One region of the Kitasatospora sp. NPDC036993 genome, then DNA from elsewhere that is predicted to be linked to it. Evidence: riboswitches for the same ligand, from Rfam matches in the RefSeq annotation. Region 1 holds a riboswitch; each other region holds the start of a gene.
What was found. A riboswitch is a leader RNA that binds a small molecule or an ion and turns the genes downstream of it on or off. The one in region 1 is predicted to bind cobalamin.
Positions count from the first base shown of each region.

Region 2: it holds a riboswitch for cobalamin, as region 1 does, so the genes downstream of both, nicT (Nickel transporter NicT) here and ACZ7C5_RS15260 (ribonucleoside-diphosphate reductase subunit alpha) in region 1, are expected to answer to the same signal.
Region 3: it holds a riboswitch for cobalamin, as region 1 does, so the genes downstream of both, ACZ7C5_RS36770 (CoA-acylating methylmalonate-semialdehyde dehydrogenase) here and ACZ7C5_RS15260 (ribonucleoside-diphosphate reductase subunit alpha) in region 1, are expected to answer to the same signal.

Region 1 covers NZ_JBVJRP010000006.1:290,480-297,555, reverse strand. The annotation lists gene ACZ7C5_RS15275 (glycosyltransferase family 2 protein) at 1-775, shown strand, start outside; gene ACZ7C5_RS15270 (glycoside hydrolase family 26 protein) at 781-1,887, shown strand; gene ACZ7C5_RS15265 (glycosyltransferase family 39 protein) at 1,884-3,587, shown strand; cobalamin riboswitch at 3,634-3,792, shown strand; gene ACZ7C5_RS15260 (ribonucleoside-diphosphate reductase subunit alpha) at 3,987-6,404, shown strand; gene ACZ7C5_RS15255 (ribonucleotide-diphosphate reductase subunit beta) at 6,404-7,076, shown strand, end outside.
Region 2 covers NZ_JBVJRP010000003.1:393,453-400,528, reverse strand. The annotation lists gene ACZ7C5_RS08040 (AAA family ATPase) at 1-537, shown strand, start outside; gene ACZ7C5_RS08035 (hypothetical protein) at 542-2,215, opposite strand; gene ACZ7C5_RS08030 (ArsR/SmtB family transcription factor) at 2,267-2,650, opposite strand; cobalamin riboswitch at 2,732-2,945, shown strand; gene nicT (Nickel transporter NicT) at 2,977-4,104, shown strand; gene rpmG (50S ribosomal protein L33) at 4,164-4,328, opposite strand; gene ACZ7C5_RS08015 (M24 family metallopeptidase) at 4,588-5,694, shown strand; gene efp (elongation factor P) at 5,771-6,334, shown strand; gene nusB (transcription antitermination factor NusB) at 6,339-6,776, shown strand; gene ACZ7C5_RS08000 (thioesterase family protein) at 6,969-7,076, shown strand, end outside.
Region 3 covers NZ_JBVJRP010000031.1:33,179-40,254, forward strand. The annotation lists gene ACZ7C5_RS36760 (MFS transporter) at 1-931, shown strand, start outside; gene ACZ7C5_RS36765 (MarR family winged helix-turn-helix transcriptional regulator) at 931-1,383, shown strand; cobalamin riboswitch at 1,487-1,670, shown strand; gene ACZ7C5_RS36770 (CoA-acylating methylmalonate-semialdehyde dehydrogenase) at 1,871-3,370, shown strand; gene ACZ7C5_RS36775 (acyl-CoA dehydrogenase family protein) at 3,376-4,521, shown strand; gene ACZ7C5_RS36780 (enoyl-CoA hydratase/isomerase family protein) at 4,521-5,600, shown strand; gene mmsB (3-hydroxyisobutyrate dehydrogenase) at 5,597-6,484, shown strand; partial or broken gene ACZ7C5_RS36790 (enoyl-CoA hydratase-related protein) at 6,481-6,947, shown strand; gene cobF (precorrin-6A synthase (deacetylating)) at 6,954-7,076, opposite strand, start outside.

The sequences.
Region 1 (7,076 bases):
CATCTGCGTCGGCAGCTGCGCGGTGTACCGGCGCGCGGCGCTGGAGGAGAACGGCGGCACCACGCTGATCGGCCACTCCGAGGACGTGCACACCGGCTTCGACCTGCGCCGCCTCGGCTGGGACCTCCAGTACATACCCGTGGCGCTGGCGACCGGCGTCTGCCCGGACAACGTCGGCGGCTTCTTCAACCAGCAGTACCGCTGGTGCACCGGCTCGATGAGCCTGCTCGCCAGCAAGAAGTTCTGGCAGACGAAGCTGCGGCCGGTCACCCGCGCCTGCTACCTGTCCGGCTTCTTCTACTACATCCACACGGCGCTGTTCACCCTCGTCTCGCCGCTCATCCCGATCGTCCTGCTGCTCGCCCGCCCCGACCTGATCCGCTGGGAGAACACCGCGCTGGTGCTGCCGGGGCTGATCTACGCGACGGTCATCTTCCCGCTCTGGCACCGCAATCCCTACCGGCTGGAGGCCTGGGCCGCCCGCATGATGTACGGCTGGGCGCACGTCTTCGCCATCTGGGACATCCTGCGCCGCAACCGGATGGCCTGGCAGCCGACCGGCTCCACCGGCGCCAAGAAGAACAAGACCCGCCGGTTCTGGACCGGCGTCATCGTCTGGGGCGGCGGCACGGCCCTGCTCTGGGTGCTGCTGAGCATCTGGCGGATGCTCACCATGGGCCCGCTCAACTTCGCCCTCGTCCTCGCCTCCGGCCTCTTCTACGCCACCATCGTCGGCCGGGTCCTCGTCCAGCCGCGCCCCACGGAAGCAGTGTGATCGCCATGCCCGCCCACCTCCGACGGGCCGGCCGGCTCCGTCGCCGGCCGGCGCTCCTGCTGCTGACCGCCGCCGGCCTGCTGCTCGCCACCGGGTGCGGCCCCGAGGACCCCGGCTTCGCCATGCAGGAGGGCCTCGACCGGCCCGCCGCCGCGGCCACTCCCGGCGCCGCCCCCGCGACGGCCCCCGGCACGGCCCCGGGCGCCGCGCCGAGCGCGCCTGCCGGGACGCCCAGGGCCCTGCCGGCCGGCGTCCCGTACGACGTCACGCCGCTGCTCAAGCCCGACCACAAGTACCTCGGCGCCGCCCTGCCCGACGTCCCCGCCACGATGGACGCGCTGCCCGGCTACAGCGCCGCGATCGGCAAGCAGCCCAACGTCCTGGAGTTCTACGCCCACTGGAAGGGCGGCTTCGACACCGCCGGCGCACGCCGGATCCACGAGGCCGGGGCACTGCCCTTCATGGCCTGGGAACCGCACGACCGCTCGCTCGCCTCGATCGCGGCCGGCGACACCGACGACTACGTGCGCGGCGTCGCCAAGTCCGTCGCCAGGTTCAACCTGCCGATCGCCATCAGCATCGCCCACGAGATGAACGGCGACTGGTACCCGTGGGGCCGTCAGGCCGCCACCCCCGAGGACTTCGTGGCCGCCTGGCGCCACGTCCACGACATCTTCGACCAGGCCGGCGCCACCAACGTGATCTGGGTCTGGAGCCCCAACATCACCGACCCCGCGCCCAACACCCGCCTGGCGCCGTACTACCCCGGCGACACCTACGTCGACTGGGCGGGCATGACCGGCTACTTCACCCGCACCGGGCCGAAGACCTTCGAGGCGCTGTACGGGCCGACCATGGCCGAGATCCGCGGCTTCTCCAAGAAGCCCTTCTTCATCAGCGAGACCGCCTCCGAGCAGGGCAAGCGCCAACGCGCGGACGTCGACCAGCTGTTCTCCGGCCTGGAGGCGCACGACGACGTCGTCGGCTTCGTCTGGTTCAACATCGTCAAGCGGGCGGACTGGCGGGTCGAGGCCGTCCCGGACACCCTCGCCGCGTTCAAGCAGCGCGTGTCCGACCCCCGTTACGGCTTCGACATCCGGAACCCCAGATGAGCACTGAGTCCGAGTTCCCCTCCGTCCCGCACGGCCGCGCGGCCCGCCGCCGCCGGGCCGCCGAGCCCGAACCCGCCGAACCAGGACCGGACACCGCCGAGCCGGGACCGGACACCGCCGGGCCCCGCACGGCCGTGGCGGTGGACAACCCCGACAACATAGAACTGGCCCCGTACACCATCCCGCAGGTCCCCGCGATCAGCTGGGACCCGGGCCCCAGCCCGCGCCGCCGCTGGATCGCCCGCGGCCTGCTGGGCGCCGTCCTCACCGTCCAGGCCGCGCTCTCGCTGCGCCTGCTGGCCGCCGCCCACCCCGACGAGGCCGCCGCCATGGTCTCCGGCCGCCGGCAGCTGGCCCACCTGCTGCACGGCACCCCGGTCACCACCGACCTGGTCGACCGGGTGCACGGCTCGCCCTGGCTCTACCCGCCACTGGCCGGCGCCGCCGCGAACGCCGGTGGCATCTGGGGCACCCGGCTGCTCAGCCTCGGCTTCGCGCTGGTCACCACCGTCCTGCTGTACTCGCTGACCCGGCGGCTGTTCAACGAGCGGGTCGCCATCTGCGCCATCGCCGTCTACGCCGTCCTCCAGTCCACCGTCGTGGTCGGCTTCTACGCCGCACCCGAGTCGCTCGCCGTCCTGCTGGTCGCCGTCGCGGCCTGGACCACCGTGTTCACCGCCCGACGGCATCCGGCCCTGGCCCTGCTCGCCGCCCCACCCACGGCGCTGGCCTGCGCCGTCGCCTACTCCGCGGCCTTCGCCGTCCCCGCCCTGGTCGCCCTCGCGTTCGCCTGCGCCCGGCCGTACCAGCGGCCGGGACCAGCAGCCCTGCGCGCGCTGCTGACGGGCGCCGGCACCCTCCTGCTGCTGCTCCCGTACGGCACCCTCGGCAGGGTCGCGGGGTGGTCGCCCTCGCGCGGCAACGCCCCCGGCTCAGCCGGCTCGATCCTGCTCGGCACGCTCCAGTGGGCCGGCCTGTTCACCGTCCTCGCGGTGGCCGGCACCATCGCCTACGCGCGCCACGAGCAGATCAACGAGCACGACGCGCCGGAGAAGGACGCCGTCCCCACCACCCGGGGCCGGCGCGCCCTGCTCGGGGCCGTCCTGACCGTCACCACCCTGCTGGTCCCCGCCGCCCACCTGTGGACCGGCACCTCCGGCGCGCTGTTCCGCCACCTCGGCTACGGCATGCTGCTCGCCGCCCCGCTCGCCGGGGTCGGCCTGACCCGGCTGGTCGGCGCCCACTTCCGCCACCCCCAGCTGGGCATCCTGGTCTGGGTCGCGCTGCTCGCCCTCGGCCTGGAGCAGTCCGCCCTGCGCTACCAGAACGGGCCCGACTCCGGCCGCCTGCTGGCCGTCCTGCGGGTCCACGCGGAGCCCCAGGGCCGCTACCTCACCGAGGTCGACGGACTCGCCGAGTACTACCTGGGCGGCGTCTCCCGACCCGAGCAGTGGGTCTCCGCGCGGGCCGGCACGGACTACCGCGACGGCGCCGGGGTGCAGCACCACGGCGACGCCGGCAGCGTGGCCGCGATCCGGGACGGCTGGTTCACCGTGGTCGTCCTCGACAGCACCGCGCCGAAGGCCACCGACCGGGCCCTGAGCGACGCCCTGACCGCCGCCGGACACTACCGGCTGGTCGCCCAATTCACCTCACCGACCGGTGATTCGAGCACGTACAAGGTCTATCTGAAGCACTGACGGGCCACCCCGCTCAGCCACACCCGCGACACGACAGCCACAACATATGGTGCCACCGCAGTCCGGCGGCACAACATGTATGCTCGCTTCTGCTGTCGACGCAGGGGAACCCGGTGCGAATCCGGGACTGCCCCGCAGCGGTGAGCGGGCGGCTCCAGCAGCCGTGCCCGCGAGTCCGATTACCTGCCGGACAGTGTGCGCCACGGCCCTCCCGCAGAGGCCGCGCCAGCACGAGCAGTACCCCTCCGGGCCTCGCGGGCGGGCCGGGGAGTAACCGTCGCGCGACGCCGTGTGCGTTCGTGCCGTGCTCCCCTGCCCCCATCGGCCCGGTGGCCCCCCGATCACAGCCGCCGATCGCCGCCAGGAGAGAGCGCCTTGACCACCGCAGCCTCAGCCACCCTGCCCGCCCAGGGCACCGGTACCGTTTTCACCGACCCGACGGTCTCCGACCCCGGCGGCGCCCTGCTGCGGCTGCTCACCGACCGCAGCGTCGACCTCACCGAGGTGGACCCCGGCCATGTCGCCGCCGCCGCGCTGCGCGGCCGCCACGCCGGCTCGGACTTCGCCGAACTGCGCGGGCTGGCCGTGGACGCCGCCGCGTCGATGATCGCCGAGGACCCCCAGTACTCGAAGCTGGCCGCCCGGCTGCTCGCGCTGGAGATCGTCGACGAGGCGAACAGCCAGGGCTCGGTGTCCTTCTCGGCCTCGATCACCGTCGGCCACGACGAGGGCCTGATCGGCGACGCCACCGCCGACTTCGTCGCCAAGCACGCCGCCGCGCTGGACGCGCTGATCGACCCCGAGGGCGACGACCGCTTCGAGTACTTCGGCCTGCGCACCGTGCAGTCCCGCTACCTGCTGCGCCACCCGATCACCCGCAAGGTGATCGAGACCCCGCAGCACTTCCTGCTCCGCGTCGCGTGCGGCCTGGCGGTCGGCGACAGCGAGCAGTCGGTGCGCGAGGTGGCCGAGCTGTACGGCCTGATGAGCCGCCTGGAGTACCTGACCTCCTCGCCGACGCTCTTCAACTCCGGCACCCGGCACCCGCAGATGTCGAGCTGCTACCTGCTCGACTCGCCGCTGGACAACCTGGACTCGATCTACAACCGCTACGCGCAGATCGCCCGGCTGTCCAAGCACGCCGGCGGCATCGGCCTGTCCTACTCGCGCATCCGCTCGCGCGGCAGCCTGATCCGCGGCACCAACGGCAAGTCCAACGGCATCGTGCCGTTCCTGCGCACCCTCGACTCCTCGGTCGCCGCCGTCAACCAGGGCGGCCGCCGCAAGGGCGCGGCCTGCGTCTACCTGGAGACCTGGCACGCCGACATCGAGGAGTTCCTGGAGCTCCGCGACAACACCGGCGAAGAGGCCCGCCGCACCCACAACCTCAACCTGGCGCACTGGATCCCGGACGAGTTCATGCGCCGGGTCAACGCCAACCAGGACTGGTCGCTGTTCTCCCCGGCCGACGTGCCGGAGCTGGTCGACCTGTGGGGCGCCGACTTCGACGAGGCGTACCTCAAGGCCGAGCAGGCCGGCAAGGCCGTCCGCACCATCCCGGCGCAGACCCTGTACGCCCGCATGATGCGCACCCTGGCGCAGACCGGCAACGGCTGGATGACCTTCAAGGACGCCTCCAACCGCGCCGCCAACCAGACCGCGCTGCCGGGCCGCACCGTGCACTCCTCCAACCTGTGCACGGAGATCCTGGAGGTCACGGACGACTCCGAGACCGCCGTCTGCAACCTGGGCTCGGTCAACCTGGGCGCCCACGTGGCCGCCGGGGCCTCCGCCGGCGACCTCGCCGGCGCGATGGACTGGGAGCGGCTGGACGCCACCGTGCGCACCGCCGTCACCTTCCTCGACCGCGTGGTGGACATCAACTTCTACCCGACCACCGAGGCCGGCACCTCCAACTCCCGCTGGCGGCCGGTCGGCCTCGGCGTGATGGGCCTCCAGGACGTCTTCTTCAAGCTGCGGATCGACTTCGACTCGGCCGAGGCGAAGGCCCTTTCGACGCTGATCGCCGAGCGCATCATGCTCACCGCGTACGAGCGCTCCGCCGACCTGGCCGAGCAGCTCGGCCGCCACGAGGCGTACGGCGAGACCCGCGCGGCCCGCGGCGAGCTGCACATCGACCACTTCCCGACGGCCGCCCCGCAGTGGGCCGACCGCTGGACCGCGCTGCGCGCCCGGATCGCCGAGACCGGCCTGCGCAACTCGCTGCTGCTCGCGATCGCGCCGACCGCGACCATCGCGTCCATCGCCGGCGTGTACGAGTGCATCGAGCCGCAGGTGTCCAACCTGTTCAAGCGCGAGACGCTGTCCGGCGAGTTCCTCCAGGTCAACCCGTACCTGGTGCGCGAGCTCAAGGACCTCGGCGTCTGGGACCAGCAGACCCGCGACGCGCTGCGCGACGCCAACGGCTCGGTGCAGGAGCTGAACTGGCTGCCCGCCGAGGTGCGCTCGCTGTACCGCACGGCCTGGGAGCTGCCGCAGCGCGCGCTGATCGACCTGGCCGCGGCCCGCATGCCGTACCTGGACCAGAGCCAGTCCCTGAACCTGTTCATGGCGGCGCCGACCATCGGCAAGCTCAGCTCGATGTACGCCTACGCGTGGAAGGTCGGTCTCAAGACCACCTACTACCTGCGTTCGCGCCCGGCCACCCGCATCGCCCAGGCCGCGTCCGGCACCGCACGTGCCGCCGCGCCCGCGCCCGCGCCGGTGCCCGTGAACAGTCCGACCCTCACCCCGGAGCAGGAAGCCGCCATCGCCTGCTCCCTGGAGAACCCCGAGTCCTGCGAGGCCTGCCAGTAATGTCCGACGACCGCCAGAAGATGCTGCTCGACCCCGGCTTCGAGCTGACCCTGCGCCCGATGCGCTACCCGTCGTTCTACGACCGGTACCGGGACGCCATCAAGAACACCTGGACCGTCGAGGAGGTGGACCTGCACTCCGACGTCGCCGACCTGGCGAAGCTCAGCGAGGGCGAGCGCCACCTCATCGGGCGACTGGTCGCGTTCTTCGCGACGGGTGACTCGATCGTCTCCAACAACGTGGTGCTGAGCCTCTACAAGCACATCAACTCCCCGGAGGCGCGGCTGTACCTGTCGCGTCAGCTGTTCGAGGAGGCCGTGCACGTCCAGTTCTACCTGACGCTGCTGGACACCTACCTGCCCGACCCGGAGGACCGCAACGCGGCCTTCGCGGCGGTGGAGAACATCCCCTCCATCCGCCAGAAGGCGCAGTTCTGCTTCAAGTACATGAACGCGGTCGACCACATCGACTCGTTGCAGACGAAGGAAGATCGCCGGGCGTTCCTGCTCAACCTGATCTGCTTCGCGGCGTGCGTCGAGGGCCTGTTCTTCTACGGCGCGTTCGCGTACGTGTACTGGTTCCGGTCGCGCGGTCTGCTGCACGGTCTCGCGACGGGGACGAACTGGGTGTTCCGCGACGAGTCCATGCACATGGACTTCGCCATGTCGGTGG
Region 2 (7,076 bases), on a different contig from region 1:
CACCGGCTCGCCGCCGAGCAGTTGGCGCTCGCCACGGAGCTGGTCCCGCTGGTGACCGACCGTCAGGTGGTGGGGGTGCTCTACGAGACGGACGGTCTGCTCTGCCTGGCCGACGGGCGCCCGGCCGACGCGGTGGAGCGGTTCACCCTGGCCCTGGCGGCGAACCGGGGCGACGACCACGGCGAGATCGTCCAGAGCTACAACGTGGCGCAGGCGCTGATCGCCGACGGCCGTCCCGGGGAGGCGCTGGCCCTGCTGGCCGGGGCCACCGCCCAGGCGGGGCGGACGCGGGACGAGGACATGCTGATGAAGCTGCCGCTGGTCCGCGCCCGGGCCCACCGGGCGCTCGGGCAGCTGGACCTCGCCGTCGCCCAGGCGGACGACTGCGCCCGGCAGGCCAGGGAGCGGAGCCAGTACGCCAAGGAGGCGCAGGCGCACACCCTGCTGCTCGGCCTCGCCGAGGAGCGGGGCGACGTGGAACTGGCGGAGCGCAGCCGCGAACGGCTGCGGGAACTGGCCGGTCAGGGCCCGTCCTAGGAGCCTACGGGCCGGTACTGAAGGACACCCGGGTACGGTGGCCGCCGGTGCGGACGGTGAGTCCGTGGTCGGGGAGGCCGGCCGGGTCGCCGCCGTCGGCGAGCCAGGAGGCGACGGCGGAGCCGAGCAGCAGCGGGTCGATGCCGGGGTCGGGGCGGCCCCAGTCCGGTTCGGCGCGGGCCTCCAGCAGCGGGCCGCCGCGCAGCCGCAGCAGATGGCGGGCCGGGCCGAGGGCGGCCACCGCGACGGCGAGGCCGGGCAGTTCGGCGGCGGTGTCGGCGAGCCAGCGGGTGGCGGGGCGTTCGGCGTGGGCCTCGGTGCGGGCGAGCACCTCGGCGGTGTGGCGCAGGGCGTCGCCGGGGTGGTCGTCGGTGAGGGCGTGGAAGCCGCGCGGGGTGTGGTCGCGCGGGTCGAAGGGGTAGCGCCGGAGGCTGACCTCGGTGCCCTCGCTCACTCCCTCGACGTCGTACGCGGTGGGCCCCTCGGCGGTCGCGGGGCGCGGAACGGGCCTGGGGTAGGGCGGTACGGCCGGTTCGTCCGCGGGTTCGTCGAGTCCGTCCAGGAAGGAGTAGAGCAGCGGGCGCAGCAGGTGGGCGGATTCGCCCTGGTGGGCGAGCGAGCGGCCGGTGACGCCGCTGAGGTCGGCCGGGCCCCGGGCCAGGGCGAGTTCGAGCTGGGCGGCGAGGTCCCCGTCCGGGTCGAGGACGGGCGCGGCCTGGCCGAAGGCGTAGCCGGGGGAGTGCGGGTCGAGTTCGGCGGCGCCGGTGGCGACGAGCACGGTGTGGTGTTCCAGGGCGGCGCCGTAGACGGTGACCGAGCCGTGGTCGCCGATCACGCAGTCGGCGGCGACGAGTGCGGCCTGCCAGCCCTGGTGGGGCGGGATCAGGCGCAGGCCCATCCGGCGGGCGTCGTCGAGCAGCGCCTCGGGGTCGTGGCGGCTCCAGACGTTGGGGTGCAGGACGACGGCCACGGTGTACTCGTCGGCGGGCAGCCGGCGGACCAGCCGCTGGGGGAGGTCGGGGTGGCGGCCGAGCAACGAGTGCCCGCTCCAGGTGGAGCTGACGACGACGAGCCGTCGGCCGCCGGTGGCGCCGAGCGCGGCGCGGTAGCCGTCGCGGGAGCGCCGGCTGGTGAGCATCCGGTCGAAGCACGGGTCGCCGACGACCCGGGCGACGTCCAGCGCCTCGGGGCAGGAGACCCGAAGCCGGTCCAGCTGCTCGGGGTGGGAGAGGCCGAGGACGTCCACGAACACCCGTCCGCGGTGGGTGAGTTCGTTGCGGGACAGGCCGGCGGCGGTGACCGTGTCGCCGGTGGACTCGGTGACCAGGCGGTTGTAGCCGACGCCGTGCGGGAGGACGACGAGGCGGGCGTCCAGGCGGTGCATGGAGGAGTGGACGGCGCAGGCGACGGCCAGGTCGAAGCGGTGCCGGACGGCGTCCTCCCAGTCCAGCACGGTGAAGCCGGGCAGGCCGCGCAGGTAGTCGTCCAGGGCGCGGTCGGCGAAGGCGGAGCCGGGGTTGACGGTGAAGTACCGCTCGATGCCGTCCGGGCTCAGCAGGGTGAGGACGTCCAGGACCCGGGTGGCCGAGGTGAGGGTGCGGGCGACCGCCAGCACGCGGGCCCTGACCGGTCGGGTGCTCCAGCGGTCGGCGGGCCAGGCGTGGGGGTGGGACGGCACACCATGATCGTACTCATCCGGCTCCGCCGCGGCACGGTTTCCGAGTGGGGGTCAGCCCGCCGCCGCGCTGGGCTCGTGGTGCTCGGCGGCGGCGCACTCGTCGAGGAGGGGGCGCATGGCCTCGTCCACGAGCCGGTAGCGCACCACTCGTCCGTCCCGGTCGCCGGTGACCACCCCGGCGGTGCGGAGCAGGCGCAGGGCCTGGGAGACGGCGGGGTCGCGCATGCCGGTGGCGACCGCCAGGTCCGTCACGGCGAGCGGGCCGGCCCGGTGGAGGGCGAGCAGCAGGGCGAGGCGTCCGGGGTCGGCGAGCAGCGAGAAGCGCTCGGCCCAGGTCCGGACGTGCGCGGGATCGCCGATCGCGGCGATGGCCTCGCAGACCCGGTGCCCGTCGATGGTGCGGTGGCCCACGCGGTCGGCAGGTACGAGATGCATGCCGGCATTCTCGCAGGCAAGGGTCTGTGATCCTGGACACCTGCGCACGTGCGCAGCCTTGCACGGGTCGGGCGGGGCCCCTACGGTGTAGCCCGCCGTGGTGCTCGGGAAGACCGGTGACGGACCCTCAGGGGTCCCCAGTCCGGAGCGGCCCTCGCCACTGTGATCGGGTCGTTCCTCCGCCCGCGGAGGAGCGTCGTCCGTACCCATGGAGCCACTGGGTGCCCCGCGCACCTGGGAAGGCGGGTACGGGCGTCCCGTAAGCCAGGAGACCGGCCACGGCATCTCACGAGGTTTTCCACGAGGTGCTGGAGCGTGATCCGCAGATGACCCTGCCCGAAACCGTTGCCGCCGGGGCGAATCCGGCGCCCTCGGTGCTGCCCAGCTTCCAGTGGCGGCGCGAGGACACCATCCGTACGGCCGGGCTGATGGGGGTGATCCTGGCCATGCACGTGGTGGCCTTCGGGACGCTCCTCTTCCTGGTCGCGCCCGAGAAGTACGAGGTCGGCACCCAGGTCTTCGGGGTGGGCCTGGGCGTCACCGCCTACACCCTCGGGATGCGGCACGCCTTCGACGCCGACCACATCGCGGTGATCGACAACACCACCCGCAAGCTGATGGCGGACGGCAAGCGCCCCGTCTCGGTGGGCTTCTGGTTCGCCCTCGGGCACTCCTCGATGGTGGTGCTGATGGCCGCCCTGGTGGCGGGCGGCGCGCAGCTGGCGAACACCCTGATGGACGACGAGTCGGCCACCCACAAGTGGCTCGGCGTGGTCGGCACCACCACCTCCGGCGTGTTCCTCTACCTGATCGGCGCGCTCAACCTGGCGGCGCTGCTCGGCATCCTCAAGGTGTTCCGTTCGATGCGCGCCGGGCAGTACGACGAGAAGGAGCTGGAGGCCCACCTCGACTCGCGCGGCTTCATGGCCCGGGTGCTGAACCGGGCGACCCGTTCGATCACCAGGCCGGGCCAGATGTTCCCGGTCGGCATGGTGCTGGGCCTGGGCTTCGACACCGCGACCGAGGTCACCCTGATGGTGATGGCCGGCTCGGGCGCGGCCTCCGGGCTGCCCTGGTACGCGATCGTCTGCCTGCCGCTGCTGTTCGCGGCCGGGATGAGCCTGTTCGACACCCTGGACGGGACGTTCATGAACTTCGCGTACCAGTGGGCCTTCGCCAACCCGGTGCGGAAGGTGTACTACAACCTGACCATCACGGGTCTGTCGATCGCGGTGGCCTTCATCATCGGCACCATCGAGCTGGTCGGGGTGCTGCACGAGAAGCTGGACCTGACCGACCCGGTCACCGGGTTCGTCGCCGAGATCTCGCTGGACAACGTCGGGTACGCCATCGCCGGGCTGTTCGTGGTGGTCTGGGCGATCGCGATCGGGTACTGGAAGCTCGCCCACGTCGAGAAGCGCTGGACGCCCGGCCAGGGGGCACAGAAGCACTGACCCGTGCGCGGAACGGCGCCTCCCCGCGCCGGGGGGAGGCGCCGTCCGGGTGGGCGGGGTCAGCGCTCCTCGCGGAAGTCGACGTGCCGGCCGGCGGCCGGGTCGAACTTGCGCAGGACCATCCGGTCCGGGTCGTTGCGGCGGTTCTTGCGGGTCACGTACGTGAAGCCGGTGCCGGCGGTGGAGCGGAGCTTGATCACCGGGCGCAGTTCGCTGCGGGCCATCGGGCGTCCTCCTGGGGCCAGGGGCGGCGGGTCCCGGTCGGTGGACCGAGCCCGTGCACCGAAATGGAATTCATTTCCACCCCGTCCAACGTGGGCCCGGCCCCGCCCATTCCCGGCGTCCGACGCCCGGGGGAGCGGGGAACCCGGCGCGTGCCCGAGGGGGAGGGCACGGAAGCGCGGGGGGCGCGCAAGGGGTACTGGGGGTTCTGTCGGGGGTGCTCGGCGGGCGCTTCGGGCCGGGGGTTCGTAGGCTCGACGCATGGCGGATGCGTACGCGGGGCGGCGGGAACGGGTGAGGGAGCACTGCAGTGCGACGGGGGCCGATGCGGCCCTGGTCACCCGTGCGGCGAACGTGCGGTACCTCACGGGCTGCGCGCCCTGTGGGGCGACCCTGCTGCTCACCAGGGAGAGAGCGCTGCTCGCGCTGCCGGACGACCTGCCCCCGGACGACTCGGGGGAGCACCTGATCGCCCCGGACGTCGCCCGGATGCCGGTGGCGACCGGAGCGGACACCGCGCTGGCCGCCGCGGCCGCCGCCGCCAGGTCCGGTGTGTCGGGCCTGGCCGTGGAGGAGCACGACCTGACCGTCAGCAGGCACCGGGCGGTGGGGGGCCTGGCCGAGGGGGCCCGGCTGGTGGACCTCGGCCGGGTGGTCGAGGGGCTGCGAGTGGTCAAGGACGAGCACGAGATCGCCGACCTGCGGATCGCCGCCGAGATCGCCGACCAGGCGCTCGGCGAGCTGCTGGAGTCGATCCTGGTCGGCCGCACCGAGCGGCACCTGGCGATGGAGCTGGAGCGCCGGATGATCGACCACGGCGCCGACCGGGCCGCCTTCCCGGTCTCGGTCGGCACCGGCAGCCACTCCGGCCAGGCCGCCCACCAGCCGACCGACCGCCGGGTGGAGGAGGGCGACTTCCTGACCGTGGTGATGGGCGCCCAGTACCGGGGCTACGGCGTCTCCACCGCCCGTACCTTCGTGATCGGCGCAGCCCCCGCGCCCTGGCAGGTGGAGCTGCACCGGCTGGTCTTCCGGGCCCAGCGGGCCGGGCGGGAGGCCCTCGGACCAGGAGTGGAGCAGTGCGTGCCCGACCGGGCCGCCCGGCAGGTGCTGGAGGCGGCCGGCCACGCCGAGGCCTCCCCGCACCCGGTGGGCCACGGCATCGGGCTGGAGATCCGGGAGGCGCCGCGCCTCGGTCCGTCGGACATGGGTAAACTGGACAGCCGCGTGCCGGTCACCGTCGGCCCAGGGGTCCACCTCCCGGGCAAGGGCGGCGTCCGGATCGAGGACACGCTCGTCGTGCGCCCCTTCGAAGAGGGCGGGCCCGAGCTGCTCACCATCACCACCAAGGAGCTCCTCGCCCTGTGACCGCGGCCCTCCGGCCGTCGGCGGCAGGACGCGAACCTTGGTTCCTTGACAGCTATATCCAGGAGTAAGTGCGCCCGTGGCTTCCACGAACGATCTCAAGAACGGCATGGTCCTCAAGCTGGACGGCGGCAAGCTCTGGTCCGTCGTGGAGTTCCAGCACGTCAAGCCCGGCAAGGGCCCGGCCTTCGTGCGTACCAAGCTGAAGGAGGTCCTGACCGGCAAGGTCGTCGACAAGACCTTCAACGCGGGCACCAAGGTCGAGACCGCCAACGTCGACAAGCGCACCATGCAGTTCTCGTACAAGGACGGCGAGAACTTCGTGTTCATGGACATGAGCACCTACGACCAGCTGACCATCGAGCCGCTCGTCGTCGGCGACGCCGCCAAGTACCTGCTCGAGGGCTTCGAGGCCACCGTCGCGCAGAACGAGGGCTCGGTCCTCTACATCGAGCTCCCGGCCGCCGTCGAGCTGGTCATCGCCGAGACCGAGCCGGGCGTCCAGGGCGACCGCTCCACCGGTGGCACCAAGCCGGCCACCCTGGAGACCGGCGCCGAGATCGCCGTCCCGCTCTTCGTCACCACCGGCGAGAAGGTCAAGGTCGACACCCGCGACGGCAGCTACCTCGGCCGGGTGAAGTAAGTCCGTGTCGGCCGCACGCAGCAAGGCCCGTACCCGGGCCTTCCAGATCCTCTTCGAGGCCGACCACCGCGGGGTAGACCCGCAGCGGGTCCTCGCCGACTGGGTGGCCCGCGCTCGCGAGCCCAAGCCCGACGAGGGCACCCCGCAGGTCGGTGAGTACACCATGGAGCTCATCGAGGGGTACGTCCAGCACGCCCGTCGCATCGACGACCTGATCGAGCAGTACGCGGTGGGCTGGACGCTCGACCGGATGCCGATCGTGGACCGCAACGTCCTGCGGCTCGGTGCGTACGAGCTGATCTGGGAGGACGGCGTCCCGGACGCCGTCGTCCTGGACGAGTCCGTCGAGATCGCCAAGGAGTTCTCCACGGACGACTCCCCGGCCTTCGTCAACGGCCTGCTCGCCCGCTTCCTGGAGCTGAAGCCGAGCATCCGCCGCTGACGGATCGACCTCGCGGGTCGACCTCGCGGGTCGACCCCGGGGATCGGCCTCACGGAACGACCTCGGAACGGCCGCCGGACCCGAACACGGGTCCGGCGGCCGTTCCGCGTTTCACCCGGGCGGCGTAGGGTGAGGGCTTACCCATCGGTAACTTGATGTCCGTCAGCACGCGTGAAGGGCAGGTCTCTCCCCATGACCACGGCGATCCGCAGCGAGTTCGACCAGGGCATCGCCCTGACCAGGCACCCCGAGGAGGCCGGCCGCTACGAGGCCGAGCTCGGCGCCGGCTGGCAGATCGGC
Region 3 (7,076 bases), on a different contig from region 1:
CACCCGCTACGTGCCGGAGTCGCGGGCGGCCCGCACCCGCAGGGCGGACCCGGTCGGCCAGCTGCTGGTCGTCGTGCTGCTCGCCGGACTCACCTACGCGATCATCGAGTCGCCGGAACGCGGCTGGACCTCGCCCGTGGTCCTCGGCTGCACGGCGGCCGCGCTCGGCGCGCTGCTGGGCCTGCTGTGGTACGAGCCCCGGCGCACCGACCCCCTGATCGACCTGCGGTTCTTCCGCTCCGCGCCGTTCTCCGGTGCCACCGTGATCGCGGTCGCCGCCTTCGCCGGCCTCGGCGGGTTCCTGTTCGTCGGCTCCCTGTACCTCCAGGACGTCCGCGGGCTCGACCCGCTGCACGCCGGGCTGTTCATGCTGCCGATGGCGGTCATGTCGCTGCTCACCGCGCCGCTGTCCGGCCGGATGGTGGCCACCCGCGGGCCGCGCACGCCCCTGCTGCTCGCCGGGACGGCACTGACCGCGAGCGCCGTGCTCCAGGCGGTCGGCTACGCCGAGCACGTGCCGACCGGTCTGCTGGTCGTCGCCTTCCTGCTCTTCGGCACCGGCTTCGGCCTGGTCAACGCGCCGATCACGAACACCGCCGTCTCCGGGATGCCCCGCGCGCAGGCGGGCGTGGCGGCGGCCGTCGCCTCCACCAGCCGGCAGGTCGGCCAGTCCCTGGGCGTCGCGGTGACCGGTGCGCTGATGGCCGGTGCCGCCCACGCCGACCCGGCGGCCTTCACCGCCGCCGCCCGGACGGCGTGGTGGATCATCGCCGGCTGCGGTGTCGCCGTGCTGGTCACCGGTACGCTCACTTCCGGTCGCTGGGCCAGGGCGACGGCCGAACGCGCGGCGGAGCGGCTCGCCGCCGAGGAGGCGGCCGAGGACGCCGGCGGCAACGGGATCAGAGAGACGAAGGGGACGGTGGACGCCTGATGGAGTGCCTTGACACCGGCGGACACCCGGAGCCGGGCGAGGCCGATGCCGGGATGGCGGCCCGGGTCTGGCAGGGGATGTACGCGCTCGTGCTGGAGCGCCACGACCGCCGCAAGGCCGTCGCCGACGCCCTCGGCATGAGCTTCAGCCGGGTCAGGGCGCTGCGCCGGCTCGCCGCCGGACCGCTCACCCTGCGGGAGCTGGCCGAGCGGCTGACCGCCGACCCGCCGTACACCACCGTGATCGTGGACGACCTGGTGCGGCGCGGCCTCGCCGAACGCATCACCAACCCGGCCGACCGGCGCTCCAAGCTGGTCCACCTCACCGAGGAGGGCGAGGCGAAGGCCGCGCTCGCCACCGGCATCCTCGCCACCCCGCCGGACGCCCTGCTCGCGCTGCCGCCGGAGGACATCCGCGCGCTCGACCGGGTGGTGGCGAAGCTCCTGGGCTGAGGCCGCCCCCGGGCCCGGGCGGTGCTCGACGGCCCCGGGCGGGCCGGTGACGACGCGTCCGTGACGTGTTCTCACGGGTTGTCGCTCTGGACTTACTAGGACGTCCAACTATATGGTCGACGGCAGGTCCGCGGTGTCAGGGAAGCCGGTGTGAGTCCGGCACGGTCCCGCCACTGTGACCGGGGAGTCCGTCCTCGCAGGAGACGGCCACTGGCAGCCAGCCGGGAAGGCCAGGGGGCGGGCGTCGATCCGGGAGTCAGGATACCGGCCGCGGGTGGTTCGTGTTTTCCACGAGGATGGAGACGACACGCATGACTCCGGGCCGCTGTTCCCGTTCCGCTGCCGTGCTTCCGGTCGCCAGGGCGCTCGACGCCTGACGATCCGTCATTTTCCGCCTGCCCGCAGGCCCGTGCGCCGACCGTGCGCGCGGCCGGGCGGCGGTGCTCTCCAGTCCTCCTCTCCCCAGCGCTGATGAGAGAAGGAACCGATGGTCCGTGAACTGACCCACTTCGTCGGCGGCAAGCGCGCCGCCGGGACGTCCGGCCGGTACGGCGACGTCTTCGACCCCAACACCGGCCGGGTGCAGGCCCGGGTGCCGCTGGCCGACCGTGGCGAGGTCGAGGCGGTGATCGCCGACGCCGCCCAGGCGCAGCCCGAGTGGGCGGCCTGGAACCCGCAGCGGCGGGCCCGGGTGCTGCTGCGCTTCCTGCAACTGGTCGAGGGCGAGAAGGAGGAACTCGCCCGGCTGCTCTCCGCCGAGCACGGCAAGACCGTTTCCGACGCCCACGGCGACATCCAGCGCGGCCTGGAGGTCGTGGAGTTCGCCGCCGGCATCCCGCACCTGCTGAAGGGCGAGTTCAGCGACAACGCCGGGACGGGCATCGACGTGTACTCGATGCGCCAGCCGCTCGGCGTGGTCGCCGGCATCACCCCGTTCAACTTTCCGGCGATGATCCCGCTCTGGAAGGCCGCCCCCGCCCTGGCCTGCGGAAACGCCTTCGTTCTCAAGCCCTCGGAGCGCGATCCCTCGGTGCCGCTGCGGCTGGCCGAACTCTTCCTGGAGGCCGGGCTGCCGCCAGGCGTGCTCAACGTGGTCAACGGCGGCAAGGAGGCCGTGGACACCCTGCTGGAGGACCCGCGCGTCCAGGCCGTGGGCTTCGTCGGCTCCACACCGATCGCCCAGTACGTCTACGCCACCGCCGCCGCCCATGGCAAGCGGGCGCAGTGCTTCGGAGGCGCCAAGAACCACCTGATCGTGATGCCGGACGCCGACCTCGACCAGGCGGCCGACGCGCTGATCGGCGCCGGGTACGGTTCGGCCGGCGAGCGGTGCATGGCGATCTCGGTGGCCGTCCCGGTGGGGGAGGAGACCGCGGACGCCTTGGTGGCCAAGCTGGTCGAGCGGATCGCCGCGCTCAAGGTCGGGCGCTCGGACGACCCGGCGGCGGACTTCGGCCCGCTGGTCGGCGCCGACGCGCTCGACCGGGTCCGCGGGTACCTGGACCTCGGCGTCCGGGAGGGCGCCGAACTCGTCGTCGACGGGCGGGAGTTCCGACTGGAAGGACACGAGGGCGGCTACTTCCTCGGCGCCTCGCTGTTCGACCGGGTCACGCCCGGGATGCGGATCCACCGCGAGGAGATCTTCGGTCCGGTGCTCACGGTCGTCCGCGCCGCCGACTACGAGGAGGCGCTGCGGCTGCCCAGCGAGCACGAGTTCGGCAACGGCGTGGCCATCTACACCCGGGACGGCGACACCGCCAGGGACTTCGCCCGGCGGGTGGACACCGGCATGGTCGGGGTCAACGTGCCCATCCCGGTGCCGGTCGCCTACCACACCTTCGGCGGCTGGAAGCGCTCCGCGTTCGGCGACCTCAACCAGCACGGCCCCGACTCCATCCGCTTCTACACCCGCACCCGCACCGTCACCTCGCGCTGGCCCTCCGGGGTCAAGGAGGGCGCGAGCTTCACCATGCCGACGATGGGGTGAACGCCGTGCACGCAAGTGATCTGACGGAAGATCAGATTGATATCGCCGCCGCGGTACGGGAGTTCGCCGCCGAGTGCCTGGCGCCGTACGCGGTGGAGTGGGACCAGGCCAAGCACTTTCCGGTGGACGTGCTGCGCAAGGCCGCCGACCTCGGGCTGGCCGGGGTCTACGTCCGCGAGGAGGCCGGCGGCTCCGGACTCTCCCGGCAGGACGGGGTGGTGGCCTTCGAGGCACTGGCCGGCGGCTGCCCTTCCATCGCCGCCTACCTGTCCATCCACAACATGGTCGGCTGGATGGTCGACCGCCACGGCACCGAGGAGCAGCGCGCCCGCTGGCTGCCCGCGCTCTGCTCGGCCGAGCACCTGGGCAGCTACTGCCTGACCGAACCGGGGGCAGGTTCCGACGCCGCCGCCATCACCACCCGGGCGGTGCGCGCCGGCGACCACTGGGTGCTGGACGGCGTCAAGCAGTTCGTCTCGGGCGCGGGTGCCGCCAGGGTGTACCTGGTGATGGCCCGCACCGGCGAACCGGGCGCCAGGGGCATCTCGGCGTTCCTGGTGGACCGCGACGACCCGGGCCTCTCCTTCGGGCCGAACGAGAGGAAGATGGGCTGGAACGCCCAGCCGACCCGCCAGGTGCTGCTGGACGGGGTCAGGCTGCCCGCCGACCGGCTGCTCGGCGGCGAGGGCGAGGGCTTCCGGATCGCGATGGCCGGCCTCGACGGCGGCCGGCTCGGCATCGCCGCCTGCTCGCTCGGCGGCGCCCAGAGCGCCCTGGAGCGGACGACGGCGCACCTCGCCGACCGCGAGGCCTTCGGCGCCCGGCTGCTGCACGCCCAGGCGCTCCAGTTCCGGCTCGCCGACATGGCCACCGAACTGGAGGCCGCTCGGGCGCTGCTCTGGCGCGCGGCGGCGGCCCTGGACCGCGGCGACCCGCGGGCCCCGCAGCTGTGCGCGATGGCCAAGCGGCACGCCACCGACACCGGCTTCGAGGTGGCCAACCAGGCGCTCCAGCTCCACGGCGGCTACGGCTACCTGACCGAGTACGGCATCGAGAAGACCGTCCGCGACCTGCGGGTGCACCAGATCCTGGAAGGGACCAACGAGATCATGCGCGTCATCGTCGCCCGCGGCCTGATCGGGGCCGCCTGATGGGGGCCGACACCACCGGGGCCGACGACGTCCTGGTCCACCGGGAGGGCCGGGCCGGGCTGATCGTGCTCAACCGCCCCAAGGCCCTCAACGCCCTCACCCACGCCATGGTGCTGCGGATCGCCCGGGCCCTGGACGACTGGGAGCACGACGACGCCGTCGCGACCGTGGTCGTCACCGGCGCCGGCGAGCGCGGGCTCTGCGCGGGCGGCGACATCGTCGCCATCCACCGCGCCGCCACCGGCGGGGACCGCGCCGCCGCCGAGCGGTTCTGGCGCGACGAGTACCACCTCAACGCCCGGATCGCCCGCTACCCGAAGCCATACGTGGCACTGATGGACGGCATCGTGATGGGCGGCGGGGTCGGCGTCTCCGCGCACGGCAGCGTCCGGATCGTCACCGAACGCAGCCGGATCGCCCTGCCGGAGACCGGGATCGGCTTCGTCCCGGACGTCGGCGGCAGCTACCTGCTCGCCCTCGCCCCCGGCGAACTGGGCACCCACCTGGCCCTCACGGCCGGCGCGGTCGGCGCCGCGGACGCCCTGCTGTGCGGGTTCGCCGACCACTTCGTGCCCGCCGGGCGGCTTCCCGCCCTGCTGGACGACCTGGCCGTCCGGCCGGTGCACGACGCGCTGGCCCGGCACATCGCGGCCGCACCGCCCGGCCGGCTGGCCGGGCAGCGGGAGTGGATCGACCGCTGCTACGCCGCGCCGACCGTCGAGGAGATCGTCGAGCGGCTGGCGGCGGCCGGCGACCCGGCCGCCGGAGAGGCCGCCGACCGGATCGCCGCCAACTCGCCCACCGCCGTCAAGGTGACGCTCGCCGCGCTGCGCCGGGCCCGGGCGCTCGGCCCGCTGGAGGCCGTCCTCGACCAGGAGTACCGCACCTCCTGCGCCGCGCTCGCCACCGCCGACCTGCCGGAGGGCATCCGGGCCCAGGTGATCGACAAGGACCGCACCCCGCGCTGGAGCCCGGCCGACCTGGCCGCCGTGCGGGACGCCGAGGTCGACCGCCACTTCGCGAGGCTGGGCGAGCGTGAGCTCGGTCTCTCCACCACGAGCACCCTGGAGCGCTGGTGAGCCTGAACATCGGATTCGTGGGGCTGGGCAACATGGGCGGCCCGATGGCCGCCAACCTGGTGGGGGCGGGGCTCCGGGTGACCGGCTACGACCTGGCGGAGGACGCCAGGGAACGCGCGGCCGGCCACGGCGTGGCCGTGGCCGGCTCGGCGGCGGAGGCGGTCGCGGCGGCCGAGGTGGTCGTCACCATGCTCCCCGCCGGGCGCCACGTCCTGGAGTCCTACCGGGAGTTGACGGCGGCGGCGCCGCGCGGCGCGCTGTTCGTGGACTGCTCCACCATCGCGGTCGGGGACGCCCGGATCGCCGCAGACCTGGCCCGCACCGCGGGGCACCTGGCCGCGGACGCGCCGGTCTCCGGCGGAGTGCCCGGGGCCGAGGCCGCGAGCCTGACCTTCATGGTGGGCGGCTCCGACGGCGAGTTCGCCGAGGCGGAGCCGGTGCTGGCGGCCATGGGGCGCACGGTGGTGCACTGCGGCCCGTCCGGTGCCGGGCAGGCCGCGAAGCTCTGCAACAACATGATCCTCGGTGTCTCGATGATCGCGGTGAGCGAGGCCTTCCTCCTCGGGGAGAGCCTCGGTCTCAGCCACCAGGCGCTCTTCGACGTCGCCGCCACGGCCTCCGGCCAGTGCTGGGCGCTCACCACCAACTGTCCGGTCCCCGGGCCCGTCCCGGCCAGCCCGGCCAACCGCGAGTACGCGGCCGGGTTCGCCGCGGCCCTGATGGCCAAGGACCTCGGGCTGGCCGCCGACGCGGCCACCGCCTCCGCCCTGCCGGCCGAATTCGGGCGCCGGGCTGCCGAGTTGTACGCCTCCTTCGCCCGGGGCGAGGCGGCCGGACTGGACTTCTCGGCCATCATCACGACCCTGGGAGAGGGTGCCGAGTGACCGGCTACGAGACGATCCTGGTCGAGCGCAGGGCCGGGTGGGGCTGATCACCCCGGACCGGCCCAAGGCACTGAACGCCCTGAACGCCCGGCTGATGAACGAAGTCGTGGCCGTGGCAACGGAGTTCGACCGTGACCCGGAGACCGGCTGTCTGCTGGTCACCGGCTCGGAGAAGGCCTTCGCGGCCGGCGCCGACATCAAGGAGATGCAGTCGCTCGAATTCGTCGACGCCTACCTCGGCGACTGGTTCGCCGCCTGGGACCGCTTCGGTGCGCTGCGCAAGCCGGTGGTCGCGGCGGTGGCGGGCCACGCGTTGGGCGGCGGCTGCGAGCTGGCGATGCTCTGCGACGTGCTGCTGGCGGCGGACACCGCGAAGTTCGGGCAGCCGGAGATCAAGCTCGCTGACGCGCCGCGCCGCCCCACCCCCGGGGCGGCGCACCGTGTCCCGACAGCCGTCAGCCGTCAGCCGTCAGCCGTCCGACCGGCGCAGCAGGTAGGTGTCCATGATCCAGCCCTTGCGCGCGCGGGCCCGCGCGCGCAGCTCGCGGATCCGCGGAGCGGCCTCGGCAAGCGGCCCGGAGACGAGCACCTC